3 regions of the Staphylococcus sp. 11262D007BW genome follow, and region 2 is predicted to be linked to each of the others. Evidence: predicted binding sites of a transcription regulator. Region 2 holds the regulator's gene; each other region holds the start of a gene.
What was found. Region 2 encodes CtsR, which represses protease genes until heat stress. Its sites were predicted from a motif close to ATGGTCAATAAAGGTCAAACA; they were not measured.

Region 1 (5,636 bases), 220 kb from region 2:
TATGAAGTGGAAAGAAACAAACACATTTTATGAAAAGTTACTAGATTTATTATTATTTATGATTCCTGGTTACAAAAAAGAAGGCAAAGCACAACTTGTCATTGCTATTGGTTGTACAGGAGGTCAACATCGTTCAGTCGCATTAGCACAACGTTTGGCGGAAGAGTTGAAACAAACATATGATTATAATATTTATGTTCATCATCGTGATGCGCATATTGAAAGTGGCGAAGGTAAATGAAACAACTGAAAATAGTATTGATAGGCGGTGGCACAGGGCTCTCTGTTTTAGCGAGAGGGTTAAAACAGTACCCTATTGATATTACCGCTATTGTAACAGTAGCTGATGATGGTGGAAGTACAGGTAAAATAAGAGATGAAATGGATATCCCTGCCCCAGGTGATGTTCGTAATGTTTTAGCGGCATTAAGTGATATCGAACCCACTTTAGAATCATTATTTCAGTATCGTTTTGAAGCAAATAAAATTAGTGGTCACTCACTTGGAAACTTACTCATTGCGGCAATGACCAATATTACGCAAGACTTTGGACATGCCATTAAAGAACTCAGCAAAATTTTAAATATTAAAGGACGCGTTATACCTTCTACTATTTCGAGTGTGTCTTTAAATGCAGAAATGGAAGACGGGGAAATTGTGTCAGGTGAATCGAATATTCCGATGAAACATAAAAAGATTCAACGTGTTTTCTTAGAACCGTCAGATGCACAACCGATGGATGAGGCGATTGAAGCCTTGCTTGAAGCGGATTTAATTGTGTTAGGTCCAGGCTCGCTTTATACAAGTGTGATATCGAACCTCTGCGTTCATGGTATTGCATCAGCACTTGTAAAAAGTGATGCGAAAAAGTTATACGTTGCTAATATTATGACGCAACCAGGTGAAACCGATGACTATACCGTTACTGATCATGTTCAAGCGATTCACCGTCAATTAGGCGCAAAAGTTTTAGATTTTGTCATTGCGAATCAAATCGATTTTGATCAAGAAATATTGGACCGTTATCGCTCAGAAGGGGCTAAACCGGTCGATTGTAATGAAAAAGAATTACAAGAAGAGGGCGTGAAGGTCATTACGGGGGATAACTTGGCGCTCGTCTCAAAGGATTATTATGTACGTCACCATACAGAAGTATTGGCAAAGATGATTTATGAAATTGCATTACAAGAAGTCAGTACGATTCAGTTTACCCCTAAAAATGAGAAAAAGAAAGATTAAGTATATAAGCTATAGAAAGGAAACGATTAATCATGAGCTTTGCATCAGATATGAAAAACGAATTGACAAGGATAGAGACGGATAATGACAATGCTAAAGCAGAGCTCAGTGCATTAATTCGAATGAATGGAGCGCTCAGTTTATCAAATCAACAATTTGTCATCAACATTCAAACGGAAAATGCTACGACAGCTCGTCGTATTTATTCCTTAATCAAACGTGTCTTTTTGGTTGAAGTTGAAATACTCGTGCGTAAGAAGATGAAGTTAAAGAAAAATAATATCTACATCTGTCGTATTAAAACGAAAGCTAAAGAAATTTTAGATGAAGTAGGTATTTTAAAAGAGGGTATGTTTACGCATGATATTGATGGGTCAATGGTTAAAGATGATGAAATGAGAAGAAGTTATTTGAGAGGCGCTTTTTTAGCGGGTGGTTCTGTCAATAATCCAGAAACGTCATCTTACCATTTAGAAATTTTTTCATTATATGAAAGTCATTCAGCAGGGCTAACGGAATTAATGAACAGTTATGGATTAAATGCTAAAAATTTAGAACGGAAAAAAGGCTGGATTACGTATTTAAAAGAGGCAGAACGCATTGCAGAGTTCTTAAGTTTAATTGGTGGTTATCAAGCACTATTAAAATTTGAAGATGTGCGTATTGTTAGAGATATGCGCAACTCTGTTAATCGTCTTGTTAATTGTGAAACGGCTAATTTAAATAAAACCGTTAGTGCTGCGATGAAACAAGTTGAAAGTATCCAATTAATTGATGAGGAAATTGGTTTGGATAATCTACCGGATCGTTTAAGAGAAGTCGCTAAACTTAGAGTTGAACATCAAGATGTATCGCTTAAAGAATTAGGAGAAATGGTAAGCACTGGAGCAATATCGAAATCGGGCATTAATCATCGCCTTAGAAAATTGAATGAAATTGCGACAAAGATTAGAAATGGCGAACAAATTGAGTTATAAAAAAGAGGGGTAGGCCGAGCCTATCCCTCACTTTGATAATTATTGTAAATTTTCAGGTTGCATTACTTCATCGATAAGACCATACTCTTTTGCTTCATCAGCTGTTAAGAAGTTATCGCGATCTGTGTCTTTTTCGATTTTTTCAATTGGTTGACCTGTACGTTCAGATAAGATTTTATTTAATTTTGAACGTGTTCTTAAGATGTGATTTGCTGCGATTTCAATTTCAGTCGCTTGACCTTGTGCACCGCCAAGTGGTTGGTGGATCATAACTTCTGCATTTGGTAATGCAAAACGTTTACCTTTTGTACCAGCAGCTAATAAGAATGAGCCCATTGATGCTGCCATACCGATACAAATTGTTTGAACATCTGGTTTGATGTGTTGGATAGTATCATAAATAGCAAAACCAGCTGTTACGCTACCACCAGGTGAGTTGATATATAAATAAATATCTTTTTCAGAATCTTGAGCTTGTAAGAATAAAAGTTGAGAAACAATTGAGTTTGCTACATTATCATCAATTGCAGAACCTAACATAATAATACGATCTTTTAATAAACGTGAATAAATATCATATGCGCGTTCACCGCGATTTGTAGTTTCAATAACTGTAGGAATTAAATTCATTCAGTTTACCTCCTAATACTTTTTGTATAGATATATTTTAACTCAAAAGTCAAAAATGGTCAAAAATAAAGTGTTACTTCCAGTTAAATTTGACCCTTAACATGATACACGGTAGAATAGTTATTGGTTTTTAATACTATTTACCCCTCGTAGTGTAATGGATAACACATGAGATTCCGGTTCTTATAATAGAGGTTCGATTCCTCTCGAGGGGGTTATTTTACTCAGTCAACGTGACTTAGAAAGGGGATATATGGACAAACAAACGAAGATATTAACGATACTTAATATCATTACTGATATTTTAGTGACAGTGGTCATCATAAGAAAGTGGTTAAAAAAATAGAAGCAAGAATTGCAGAACCTGTCGAAATGACTGCTAACGATTGCAAGACTTACTTCAATCATTAAACTATAGTTGAGGATGTAATCAACTCCTTCTCGGATAAAATGAGGTGATTAATATGACAAATCTAACGAAATTCAAAATAGTACTAAATTATACAATTGGTGTTTTAGCATTAATCTTCGCTGTGTATATGTTGTTCTTTTTATAACGCATCAAAATCTAACTAAAAAGAGTTTGGGAGGTCATGTGTGTCCCAAACTCTTTCTTTTATGTGATTATTTTACACCTACTTGTGACCAAGCTTCTGTAATAGTATTTTTTTCTTTTTCCCCATATAAATCAAGCGCTGATTGTTCTAAAGCACGTTTAGCGTCTGTAAATTGAGCATTTGATGGTAAGTATTCTGTTAATGCACGATAGTATATTTGCTCTGCTTGGTCTTGTCCAAGTTGTTGTGTTACTAAATAAGCTGCTTTATTTGGAATACCTGAATTAGTATGAATACCTCCTGAATCTTTTGATGTATTCACATAGTTGTCCATATGAGCAGGTTGTTTAAATAAAGTTGGGTCTTTCATACTACGAAGTGCTTTTTGTGTAGAACGATACTTAAATACATCTTCACCAATGGTATCGTCTTCGTTGTCCATAAAATAGGCAAACACATCTGAAAAACTTTCATTCAGAGCACCTGTTTGTCCTGAATAGCCAAGTTGAGCTGTTTCTTGTGTAAGGCCATGCGTTAATTCATGCGCGATAATATCATCTGCGCCTGCAAAACTGATATATGTGGAATTATCTCCATCGCCATAAATCATTTTATCTCCAAGCCATGCGGCATTATTTGTTGTGTTCGTACCGTTAAATGTATTAACGTGAGTTACCGACATGATTGGACTGCCTTGACCATCGTAGGAATCTCGATTGAACGTATCTTTAAAGTAGTCATATACTTTAGCTGCATTCACGTTTGCATCAACACCTGGTCTTTGCTCAGGTGCATTAAATGTAGTATCAGTATCTGTGATAAGGTTTGCTTGATCAGTTGACGGATTGAAACGATAAGCAGATAATGCGCCATTACGTGTTGCGTCTTTTAATTGATAATTTGAACCACTTTGAGTAATGTTAATTTGTTTTTTATCTCCTCTTACACCAACGCCCGTACCTGTTGTCGCGGCTTCTTGACTTAAGTTTTCTTGTGTTACAATCTTTCCTGTTTCTGCATCCACTTGAATGTGCCAATGACCGACTTCAGGTGCCATAAATGTTAATTCAATATCATAAACGTATTTCTTTTGTTGGCCATTAATTACGACTTCATTGTTTCTGACTACTTTATCTTCGCCATTACTGACTTCTTTTGCCGTAAGATTGAGGCTTGAAAAAGCAGCATCAAGTGCTTGTTGTTTGGATTGTTGTATTGTGTTTGAAGGTGTAATAGCGGGTGAAGATAAATCGCCATTGATAAGAGTGACACGACCTTCAGGATTAGTATGTACCTTAATTTCTCTATCAGTAGCGATATGCTTATTGTGTTTAGGATAGAGTGTATAGTGCTTGTAGTTTAAATGGTCAGTTTGAACGTCTTGAATTTTATAATATTTTTGATAATTCTTGACGTCTTTATAAGGTGAGACATGCTCAATCGCTTTAGTAACGTCGCGCTGATTTTTAACATATAAATCCTCATTAGGCGTGATAGATTCTGCTTTTGTAACTTGAGTAGACATTAACAAAATGGAACTTAAAGTGAATGTCGCTATGGATAATTTTTTATACATATGTAAACTTCCTCATTTTAATTAAATATATCATAATTTTTAAAATCATTGAGGAGGTTTATTATGTTTATTTGTTATAAATATGTTGTAGCGCTTCTTTTAAATCAGAATGTTTAAAAGTAAATCCTTCTTGCAGTAAGCGCTTTGGTACAATATGTTGTGTATTTAATATTAACTTGGACATTTCGCCTAATACGGTTTTTAAAATCAATGATGGCACATACGTATAATGAGGCTTGTGAAGAACCTTACCTAATATTTTGCCAAATTGATTTTGGTTTGGCGTATGAGATGTACTCATATTGTAGACGCCATTAGCAGATTGATGTTGGATAAGAAAAAGTATTGCCTGCACAAGATCATCGATGTGAATCCAAGAGTAAGGTTGTTTGCCATCGCCAAGTCGTCCACCTACCATAAGTTGATAAGGTAGTTTCATCATAGGAAGGGCACCACCTTCGCTTGAAAGAATGAGACTGAAACGGCCGATGACTACACGTGTACCTAATTGCTCAAAGAGACGAGCTTGATTTTCCCATTGATATACAATTTCAGATAAGATATCTTGAGGTGTAAAACGATCATGTTCTGTATAAACATTGTTTTTAGACGGTGGGTAGTAGCCCATTGCACTTGCATTAAATAAAACATCAGGTT
Region 2 (5,636 bases):
AAATAATGAAATTGTGGAAGCAATTAAAGAAATATGTGATACCTGTGACTACACTTACGGATATCATCGAGTTACTCAAACATTGAAAAATAGAGGAATAACTGTAAATCATAAAAAAGTAAGAAGAATAATGAAAGAACTAGGATTAACATGTACAAAATTCAATCATAAAAATCGCAAATATAGTTCATATAAAGGAACAATTGGCGAAGTATCAAACAATTTATTAAAACGTCGTTTTAATACAGATCGACCATTTCAAAAAATTGTAACTGATATCACAGAATTCAAATTGTCTGATGGCACTAAATTATATTTTTCGCCTTTTATGGATTTATATAATTCTGAAATCTTAAGCTATAGTATTTCTACACGTCCTACACTAGATATTGTCATTGACGCTTTAAATGAGACACTAATGAAACGACCTAATCTTAACTATCGTATGACGATACACTCTGACCAAGGTTGGCATTACCAACACAAGTCGTATATTAATATTCTTAAAAAGAATAAAATATTTCAAAGTATGTCTAGGAAAGCAAATTGTCTAGACAATTCTTTAATTGAGAATTTCTTTGGATTATTAAAACAAGAAATGTTTTATGGAAAAGCATTTGGCAATTTCCAACAACTGGAACAAGCAATACATGAATATATAAATTTTTATAATAATACTAGAATTAAAACAAAATTAAAAGGCTTGTCTCCTGCACAATATAGGAAACAAACCTTTGAAATAGTATACTAAACAAAAGTACAACTTTTGGGGTTCAGTACACAATTGTTGCGGCCTGGGTATTTTTAAATGTATTGTTCGACAAGTGCATTGACTATGTTGGCTTATAAGAAGAAGCCGGCAATTGTTGCTGAAATGAATGATACAAGTGTCGCACCAAATAATAACTTGATACCAAAACGTGCAACCATATCACCTTTTTCACTGTTTAATGATTTAATCGCACCAGAAATGATACCAATTGAGCTAAAGTTTGCAAATGAAACTAAGAATACTGAAACGACACCCATAGCACGATCAGAAATACCTTCAACGTTGCCTAATTGCGTCATCGCTACAAATTCATTTGATAGTAACTTCGTTGCCATAATGGACCCTGCTTCTACAGCATCCGCCCAAGGGATACCCGTTAAGAAGGCAAGTGGCGCAAATACAAAACCAATTAAAGTTTGGAAGTCCCAATTAATTGAACCGCCTGAAACAAGTGTAAAGAAACCTCCAACTAGACCATTTAATAAAGCAATTAATGCAATGTAACCGACTAACATTGCACCAACAATGACTGCCACTTTAAATCCGTCTAAAATGTATTCTCCTAGCATCTCGAAAAAGGATTGTTTTTTGTTATCTTCAGTAATTAATAATTTATCATCTTCTTCGCTTACTTTATAAGGATTAATAATCGAAGCAATGATAAAACCGCCGAATAAGTTAAGTACGACAGCTGTTACCACATATTTTGGATCAACTAATGTAAAGTATGCGCCAATGATAGAGGCAGATACTGTCGACATCGCAGAAGCTGTTAATGTGTATAAACGATGTTTTGGTATATGTGGTAGTTGTTTTTTTAGAGAAATAAATACTTCAGATTGTCCTAAGATTGCAGAAGCAACTGCGTTATAAGATTCTAAACGTCCCATACCATTTATTTTAGAAATGATAAGGCCTAAAACATTAATAATCACTGGTAAAATTCTTAAATATTGTAAAATACCGATAAGCGCTGAAATGAAAATAATAGGTAGTAAAACATCAATGAAAAATGGACTTTCACCTTTGTTTGCTAAGCCACCAAATACAAAGTTAACACCTTCACCCGCTTTACTTAATAAATAGTTAAAGCCTGTTGCGACTCCACTAACAATTTTGATTCCAATTGTTGTTTTTAATAAGAAGAAGGCAAGGATAACTTGTATTAACAGCATGAGGCCTATGTATTGCCAACGAACATTTTTCTTATCTGAACTTACTAACCATGCAAGTGCGATAAAAATAATTATCCCAATAATCCCAATTAAAATGTGCATCCCATTACACCTCTCATGTTATATAAAATTTCACTAAGCTTATGATACAACAAAACAAGGGTTAACGACACAATAAATTAAAGAAAATAAAATCAAATTGGTTGAAAAAGGTCAAAGTTGGTCATATAATATAGTCAAAGATGGTCAAAAGGGGTGATTAAATGCATAACATGTCAGACATCATAGAACAGTACATTAAAAAGTTATTTGAGGAAGCGCAAGATGATGTTGTAGAAATTCAACGTGCCAATATTGCCCAACGTTTCGATTGTGTGCCATCTCAATTAAATTATGTCATTAAAACGCGATTTACTAACGAACACGGCTATGAAATTGAAAGTAAACGTGGTGGTGGCGGTTATATTCGTATCACCAAAGTTGAAACGAAAGATCATGCTGATTATATTAAGCGTTTAATGGATTTAATTGGTACATCAATTTCTCAACAACAGGCTTATTATATTATTGACGGTTTATTTGAAAATAATTTAATAACAGAACGTGAAGCTAAAATGATTTCAGCAGTGGTAGATAGGGAAACATTAAAAATGGATGTAGCTGCGAGAGATATTATACGTGCAAATATTCTTAAACGCTTACTACCTGTAATTAATTATTATTAGAAGGTGATAAATGATGGAGAGCGATAAATTAAAACTTGAGCGACAATTTAAACATCGTCCACATGCGAAGTGGTTTCAAGAAGCGATGCATGATTCCAATGATGACGAATGGCATGGTGGTGAAGATGTAGAAGGTACATTTGTGATTAAACAAATCCTCCAACATCTTGCTGCTAAACAAGGTATTAATGTTGATCAAGTCGTTTATCGTGAGGCCAAACGTTGCCCTACATGTCAAATGACACTTAAAGATATCGCTCATGTCGGTAAATTTGGTTGTCATGATTGTTATCAAACGTTTAAAGAAGATGTCTATGATATTGTACGACGTGTTCAAGGTGGTCATACAGAGCACTCAGGAAAGTGGCCTAAATCGTCAGAACACAAACAAGCACTTAAAAGACAATTGGAGTCTAAGAGAGCAGAATTAGATGAGCTTGTAGCGAAACAAGCGTTTGAACAAGCAGCAGTAGTACGGGATGAGATTAAAGCACTTGAGCAGGAAAGCAAGGAGTTGAAACGTGATGACTGAAGATTTGAATGCACACATAGGTGAATGGATGCAAGAAGGTCAAGAGCAACCAGTTGTGATGTCTTCACGTATTCGACTTGCTCGTAACCTTCAAAATTATGTACACCCATTAATGTTTCCGTCAGAAGAAGAAGGATTTCGGGTCATTAATGAAGTACAGGATGCTTTGCCAGAGCTTAGTGTTTTAAGAATGGATGAGTTAGACCAACAGAGTAAATACAAGCTTGTTGCTAAACATTTAATTAGTCCTGACTTAACGAAACAACCAGCTGCTGCAGTGTTAGTGAATAATGATGAATCGATGAGTGTTATGGTTAATGAAGAGGACCATGTACGCATTCAAGCAATGGGCACTGATTTATCTCTGAACACATTGTTTGAACGCGCCTCTCAAATCGATGATCAATTAGATGAACATGTAGAGATTAGTTATGATGAAGAGTTAGGCTATTTAACAACGTGCCCTACAAATGTCGGTACAGGCATGCGTGCAAGTGTCATGTTACATCTTCCAGGTCTATCCATCATGAAACGTATGAATCGTATCGCACAGACTATTAATCGTTTTGGTTTTACGATTCGTGGTATATATGGTGAAGGTTCTCAGGTATATGGTCATGTATATCAAGTATCGAATCAATTAACATTAGGTAAAAGCGAACAAGAAATTATCGATGCGTTAACAGAACTGGTACACCAAATTATTAATGAAGAATTAGAATTACGCCAACGACTATTAAGTCATAAAAAAATGAAAACATTAGATCGTATATACCGTTCCCTCGGTATTTTAAAATATAGTCGTCTCATCTCAATTGAAGAAGCTTCATATCGATTGAGTGATATTAAGTTAGGTATTGATTTAGGCATTTTAGATATCACACATTTTAAATTTAATGAATTAATGATGGCTATTCAGTCGCCATTTTTAATCGATGATGTAGACGAGCAAACGATTGAAGAAAAAAGAGCAAATATATTAAGGAAATATATATAACGGAGGTCGACATATGTTATTTGGTAGACTTACAGAACGTGCACAACGTGTTTTAGCACATGCACAAGAAGAAGCAATTCGCTTAAACCATTCAAATATTGGTACTGAACATCTATTATTAGGTTTAATGAAAGAACCTGAAGGCATTGCTGCCAAAGTACTAGAAAGTTTTGATATTACAGAAGACAAAGTAGTGACAGAAGTTGAAAAGTTAATAGGATATGGCCAAGAGCATATTGGTGCATTGCATTATACACCGCGTGCCAAAAAAGTTATTGAATTATCAATGGATGAAGCACGTAAGTTACAACACAATTTTGTTGGTACTGAACACATCTTACTTGGTTTAATTAGAGAAAATGAAGGGGTAGCAGCACGTGTATTTGCAAACCTCGATTTAAATATTACAAAAGCAAGAGCTCAAGTGGTTAAAGCATTAGGTAGCCCAGAGTTAACTCAAAAATCAGGCCAAGCTAATAAATCAAATAATACACCAACTTTAGATAGTCTAGCGAGAGATTTAACAGTGATTGCAAAAGATGGCACGCTTGATCCAGTAGTAGGTCGTAATAAAGAAATTACACGTGTCATCGAAGTATTGAGTCGTCGTACTAAAAATAACCCTGTATTAATTGGTGAACCAGGGGTAGGTAAAACAGCAATTGCAGAAGGATTAGCACAAGCAATTGTGAATAATGAAGTACCTGAAACATTAAAAGAAAAACGTGTGATGTCATTAGATATGGGTACCGTTGTTGCTGGTACGAAATATCGTGGGGAATTTGAAGAGCGTTTGAAAAAAGTAATGGAAGAAATTCACCAAGCTGGTAACGTTATTTTATTTATCGATGAGTTACACACATTGATTGGTGCAGGCGGTGCAGAAGGTGCGATTGATGCGTCTAATATTTTAAAACCTGCCTTAGCACGCGGTGAATTACAATGTATCGGTGCAACAACATTAGATGAATATCGTAAAAATATCGAAAAAGATGCAGCATTAGAAAGACGTTTCCAACCTGTTCAAGTTGATGAACCAACAGTAGAAGATACAATTGAAATTTTAAAAGGTTTACGTGATCGTTATGAAGCGCATCACCGCATCAATATTTCAGACGAAGCGGTGGAAGCAGCTGCTAAGTTAAGTAATCGTTATGTTCAAGACCGCTTTTTACCAGATAAAGCAATTGATTTAATTGACGAAGCAAGCTCTAAAGTTCGTCTTAAAAGTCATACAACACCTTCAAACTTAAAAGACATTGAACAAAAAATTGAACAAGTGAAAAATGAAAAAGATGCAGCAGTACATGCACAAGAATTCGAAAATGCAGCAAATTTAAGAGATCAACAATCAAAATTAGAAAAACAATATGAAGAAGCGAAAAATGAATGGAAAAATAATCAAGGTGGTCAACACACATCATTAGCTGCAGAA
Region 3 (5,636 bases), 320 kb from region 2:
TACGCCTGTAGACGCTAATGTGTAATCGAAAAATCGCACGATATTTGCGCCAATAAATCCTTTAAATGGTGTCACGTCATCCTGTGTAAGATGCTCTGCCACGATACTTGCAGCACGGTGAGCCCCCCATGCTAATGGAACATGTGCTTCTAAATTAACGTGACGGTATCGGTGTGTAGCAATATCTCCGATGGCATAAACATTAGAAACTGAAGTTTGAAAATAATCATTCACTGATATATAGCCTTTGTCATTAAGCTCAATACCTGAACTTTGTAAAAAGTCAGAGTTTGGTAACACACCAATACCCGTAATAATCATATCGTAAGATTCAACTTTTCCTGATGTAAAAGTAACGGAATGGCCGTCGATGGACTGAATCTCTTCATTTAAACGGTAAGGGATATTTCTAGCATTTAGCGCCTCAAATATGACGTCATTCATATCTTGATCCATCAGTTTATTCACTGACTCAGAACGATGAATTAAGGTTGGATGTAATCCACGTTCATACATATTATCAAGGACTTCTAAGCTTACATACCCTGCACCAACTACGAGTACACGTTTCACATCATTGTGTTGAATGTATGATTCAATGGCATCTGTATCTTCCATATTACGTAGACTGAAAAGGTGAGGGCAGTCAAAATCAAATTGGCGTGCACGTGCGCCTGGACTTAATATTAGTGCATCGTAGTGTTTTTCAAATTGCTCATTTGATGTTTTATCGAGTACTGTAACGGTTTGTTTGTCTGTGTTAACCTCGATGACCTCGTGTTTTAAATGAACATTGATGTTACGTTGACTTTTAAAGGATTCAGGTGTTTCAGGCAATAAATCATCGCGATCTTCTACTACATTTCCTAGGTAATACGGCAACCCGCAATTGGCAAAACTCATATGTGCGTCTTTTTCATAAATCGTAATGTCACTGTCTTTATCCAGACGGCGGATTTGGCTTGCGCATGTTGCACCTCCTGCAACTGCGCCTACGATAATAATATGTCGTGTCATTTTTGAATTACTCCTTTATTCATGATCTTTTGGTATTTGTAAATTGAAAAAGTCATTGAGATATACGCCAATCCCATCTTTGTTATTTGAAAGTGTAGAGGTATGAGCGACGTGTTTTAACGCATCAATGGCATTTTCCATTGCTACACCATATTTGGCGTATTTAATCATTTCAAGGTCATTATCTTCATCGCCGAATGCAATAATATGGTCACGTTCAATATTTAAATAATGGCGAACATGATCAATGCCTGTCGCTTTACTAATACCACGCTTCACAATTTCTATAACTGGAAAGGGGGCACCCCAACGTCGATGCTCAATGTGTTCTGCGTAGAAACGTGTTAAGGCTTGTTTAACACGAGGAATCATATATTCTTCCGCTTCAATCAGTAAACTTGTCGGATCCTCTTGAAGTGTTTGACGTAAATCGCCAACTTCAATAGTTGGTTCGCCTACACTAAATCCTTCGAATAAACGGGCATCGTCACGATCAAGGTAGACATGATCTTTTACTTCGGCAATAATATTTTGAACATTCGTTGTTTTAAGTGTATCGATAATACTTTGTGCGAGTGATCTATCAAGTTGATGATGAACCGTTTGAAATGTGTTATCAAAAGGATGTTGCACATGCGCGCCGTTAAAATTCACAATGGGCGATTGCATTTTTAATTGATGATAGTAAGCTTTACTTGCGCGGAATGGACGGCCCGTCGCAATCATTAAAATGTGCCCTTGTTGTTGTAAATGTGTTAAAACCTTAAATGTATAAGGTGAAATTTCTTTTTTATCATTTAATAAGGTTCCATCTAAATCTAAGCAAATTAAAAATCGTTCCATAAAGTCTCCTTCATACTGTTGTCATCTATTCATATCATAGCATTTTATTGTACATGTGTGTTGATTTTGATATATTGATATTAGCTAGAATTCTAAAGAGGTGAGAAGCATGGAAGAGACATTAAAAGACAGCATTTTAGGTGCACTTGAAAATGTAATCGACCCTGAATTAGGGATCGACATTGTCAATTTAGGTCTTGTATATAAAGTAGATTTAGACGATGATGGCCTATGTACCGTAGAAATGACATTAACGTCAATCGGTTGTCCATTAGGGCCACAAATTGTAGATCAAGTTAAAACAGCTTTAGGTGAATTACCTGAAATTAACGATACAGAAGTTAATATTGTATGGAATCCACCTTGGAGCAAAGAAATGATGTCACGCTATGCGAAAATCGCATTAGGTGTAAATTAAGAGGTAGTGAGAGAAATGTTGGTTAAACCATAATCAATATTTCTCTTTTTTTATCTTTAAATAACTACGAATTACAAAAGATTTTTGATGGCTCAATGCCGTGAAATCACCATGTTTAAGCCTACTCAAAATGGGAATAAAATAAAAGTCAAAGAAAGTCAAACTTTACTGTTGAAATTTAAAATAAACGTGCTATAATATGATTATAGTCAAAGAAAGTCAAAGTCAAATTAATCAAAGGAGTGAAGTGTATGGATGTTAATCAAATGACGCATTCAATTCAAAGCGCACTTCAAAAAGCGGTTGAATATGCGAAAGACTATCGCATCACGAATGTCGAAGTAGAGGCTGTACTTAAAGCAGTACTTGAAGAGACAGACAGTTTATATAACACAATTTTAGAACGCGCAAATATTGATACAACAGAACTTAATCAAGCTTATGAAAATAAATTGAAAAACTATCCAACAGTAAAAGGTGACCAAGTACAATATGGTCAATACATTTCAGCGACAACACAACAATTATTGACCAAAGCAGAATCCTATATGAAAGAATATGAAGATGAATTTATTTCAATGGAACACATTGTACTTGCCGCAATAGATGTTGATCAAACAACCAAACAATTTGCTGAACATAAACGTGACGCAATTGTAGAGATTATTAAAAAATTAAGAGGGGGAAATCATGTGACATCACAAAATCCTGAAGCAAATTACGAAGCATTATCAAAATATGGTCGTGACTTAGTTGAAGAAGTACGTAAAGGCAATATGGATCCAGTTATTGGACGAGATGAAGAAATTCGCAATACAATACGTATTTTAAGTCGTAAAACAAAAAATAATCCAGTTCTTATTGGTGAACCAGGTGTTGGTAAAACAGCCATTGTAGAAGGATTAGCACAACGTATTGTTAAAAAAGACGTGCCAGAATCATTACTTGATAAAACAGTGTTTGAATTAGATTTAAGTGCACTAGTTGCTGGCGCTAAATTTCGCGGAGAATTTGAAGAACGCTTAAAAGCAGTTCTTAAAGAAGTTAAAGAATCAGAAGGACGTATCTTATTATTTATCGACGAAATTCATATGCTTGTTGGTGCTGGTAAAACTGATGGTGCAATGGATGCAGGCAACATGCTTAAACCAATGTTAGCGCGCGGTGAATTACATTGCATCGGTGCAACAACGCTTAATGAATATCGTGAATATATTGAAAAAGACTCAGCATTAGAACGTCGTTTCCAAAAAGTTAATGTTTCAGAACCTAACATTGAAGACACAATTTCAATTTTACGTGGTTTAAAAGATCGTTATGAAGTTCACCATGGTGTGCGCATTCAAGACCGCGCATTAGTGGCTGCAGCAGAATTATCGGATCGCTATATTACAGATCGCTTTTTACCCGATAAAGCAATTGACTTAGTCGACCAAGCTTCTGCTACAATTCGCACTGAAATGGGTTCTAACCCAACAGAACTTGATCAAGTTAATCGTCGTGTAATGCAATTAGAAATTGAAGAAAATGCCTTGAAAAAAGAATCCGACGAAGCAAGTCATGTACGTTTGAAAGAATTGCAAGAAGAATTAGCTGAAGAAAAAGAAAAACAAGCACAATTACAATCTAGAGTGGAAAAAGAAAAAGAAAAAATTGCAAAAGTACAAGAAAAACGTACAGAACTTGATGAAAGTCGTAAAGCCCTTGAAGACGCAGAAAATAATTATGACCTTGAAAAAGCTGCCGAATTACAACATGGTAAAATCCCTGAACTTGAAAAAGAATTAAAAGAACTAGAAGCAGCCTTTCAAGAAGAACAAGGTGACGATGCAGGGGATCGTATCATTCGAGAAGTGGTTACAGACGAAGAAATTGGTGAAATTGTCAGCCAATGGACAGGTATTCCAGTTTCTAAATTAGTGGAATCTGAACGTGAAAAACTATTGAATTTATCTGATATACTTCACGAACGTGTTGTAGGACAAGATCGTGCAGTAGACTTAGTATCAGATGCAGTAGTTCGTGCGCGTGCAGGTATTAAAGATCCTAGTCGACCAATTGGTTCTTTCTTATTCCTTGGACCAACTGGTGTCGGAAAAACAGAATTAGCAAAATCCTTAGCCTCTTCTCTATTCGATTCGGAAAAACATATGATTCGTATTGATATGAGTGAGTATATGGAAAAACATTCTGTGTCACGTTTAATCGGGGCACCTCCAGGCTATGTAGGTCATGATGAAGGTGGTCAATTAACAGAAGCAGTAAGACGTAATCCTTATTCTGTCATTTTATTAGATGAGATTGAAAAAGCACATTCTGATGTGTTTAACGTCTTACTTCAAATATTAGATGAAGGGCGTTTAACAGACTCTAAAGGTCGCAGTGTTGACTTTAAAAATACAATCATCATTATGACAAGTAATATCGGTTCACAAACATTACTAGAAGATGTGAAAGATACGGGTGTAATTACAGAAGAAACAGAACAAAAAGTAATGCAAAGCTTAAATGCTTACTTTAAACCAGAAATTTTAAACCGTATGGACGACATCGTCTTATTCCGTCCACTTTCTGTAGATGATATGCAAATGATCGTGGATAAAGTATTAATGAACTTAAATATGCGTCTCATGGATCAACGCATTCAACTTGATATGACAGATGAAGCAAAAGCGTGGATGGGCCGTGAAGCATATGAACCACAATTTGGTGCACGTCCATTAAAACGTTTTGTACAACGTCTCGTTGAAACACCTCTAGCACGTATTATGATTAAAGAATCCTTACCTGAAGGTACACACATTCATGGTTATTTAGAAGATGACCATATCGAATTTGATATTGATAAACCTAATAAAGAAGCTTAATCAATAAATCAATCAGAACCTCACTTTTCCAATGAAGGAGAAGTGAGGTTTCTCTATGAAAAAAGGTCTATTTTTTGTATAACAAAATATGAATTTTTTGCAAAAAAACATATTGAGGTTTCTTGATAAACTGTTTATCATTATTAATGAAATAAGATAGGAAAACGATGCCAGTCTTATTTTATGATTATATACATAAGAAAAGGTGAGAGAATATGCGATCTTGGAGAAAATTATCCGCAACTATTTTAGCGGCAAGTATTACAGCAACATCTATTACACCAGCTGTGCATGCTGAAGCAACACAACAAGCTGTTGACACAAATGCAAATGAACAAGCTACACAACCTAATTTAGGGCAAGAAAATGTGATGAGTGTCGCATGGTATCAAAACGCGACAGAAGCTAAAGCACTGTATGCTCAAGGGTATAACGCCGCAAAAGAAACATTAAGCAAAAAGGTTAAGGCGCACAAAGGTGGAAAACCACTT

Region 1: clpP (ATP-dependent Clp endopeptidase proteolytic subunit ClpP) is a predicted target of CtsR. The motif match lies at 2,892-2,912, and genes of this name have one in related genera.
Region 3: clpB (ATP-dependent chaperone ClpB) is a predicted target of CtsR. The motif match lies at 2,423-2,443, and genes of this name have one in related genera.

The regions. Positions count from the first base shown of each region.
Region 1 covers NZ_JBPWPJ010000001.1:323,023-328,658, forward strand. The annotation lists gene rapZ (RNase adapter RapZ) at 1-241, shown strand, start outside; gene ACEE93_RS01630 (gluconeogenesis factor YvcK family protein) at 238-1,239, shown strand; gene whiA (DNA-binding protein WhiA) at 1,272-2,216, shown strand; gene clpP (ATP-dependent Clp endopeptidase proteolytic subunit ClpP) at 2,256-2,846, opposite strand; tRNA gene ACEE93_RS01645 (tRNA-Arg) at 2,990-3,061, shown strand; partial or broken gene ACEE93_RS01650 (M4 family metallopeptidase) at 3,471-4,995, opposite strand; gene ACEE93_RS01655 (TIGR01777 family oxidoreductase) at 5,047-5,636, opposite strand, start outside.
Region 2 covers NZ_JBPWPJ010000001.1:107,588-113,223, forward strand. The annotation lists gene ACEE93_RS00550 (IS3 family transposase) at 1-751, shown strand, start outside; gene ACEE93_RS00555 (NupC/NupG family nucleoside CNT transporter) at 844-2,049, opposite strand; gene ACEE93_RS00560 (CtsR family transcriptional regulator) at 2,211-2,672, shown strand; gene ACEE93_RS00565 (UvrB/UvrC motif-containing protein) at 2,686-3,204, shown strand; gene ACEE93_RS00570 (protein arginine kinase) at 3,197-4,201, shown strand; gene ACEE93_RS00575 (ATP-dependent Clp protease ATP-binding subunit) at 4,215-5,636, shown strand, end outside.
Region 3 covers NZ_JBPWPJ010000001.1:427,666-433,301, forward strand. The annotation lists gene ACEE93_RS02175 (CoA-disulfide reductase) at 1-1,017, opposite strand, end outside; gene ACEE93_RS02180 (Cof-type HAD-IIB family hydrolase) at 1,033-1,860, opposite strand; gene ACEE93_RS02185 (metal-sulfur cluster assembly factor) at 1,970-2,278, shown strand; gene clpB (ATP-dependent chaperone ClpB) at 2,530-5,145, shown strand; gene ACEE93_RS02195 (5'-nucleotidase, lipoprotein e(P4) family) at 5,361-5,636, shown strand, end outside.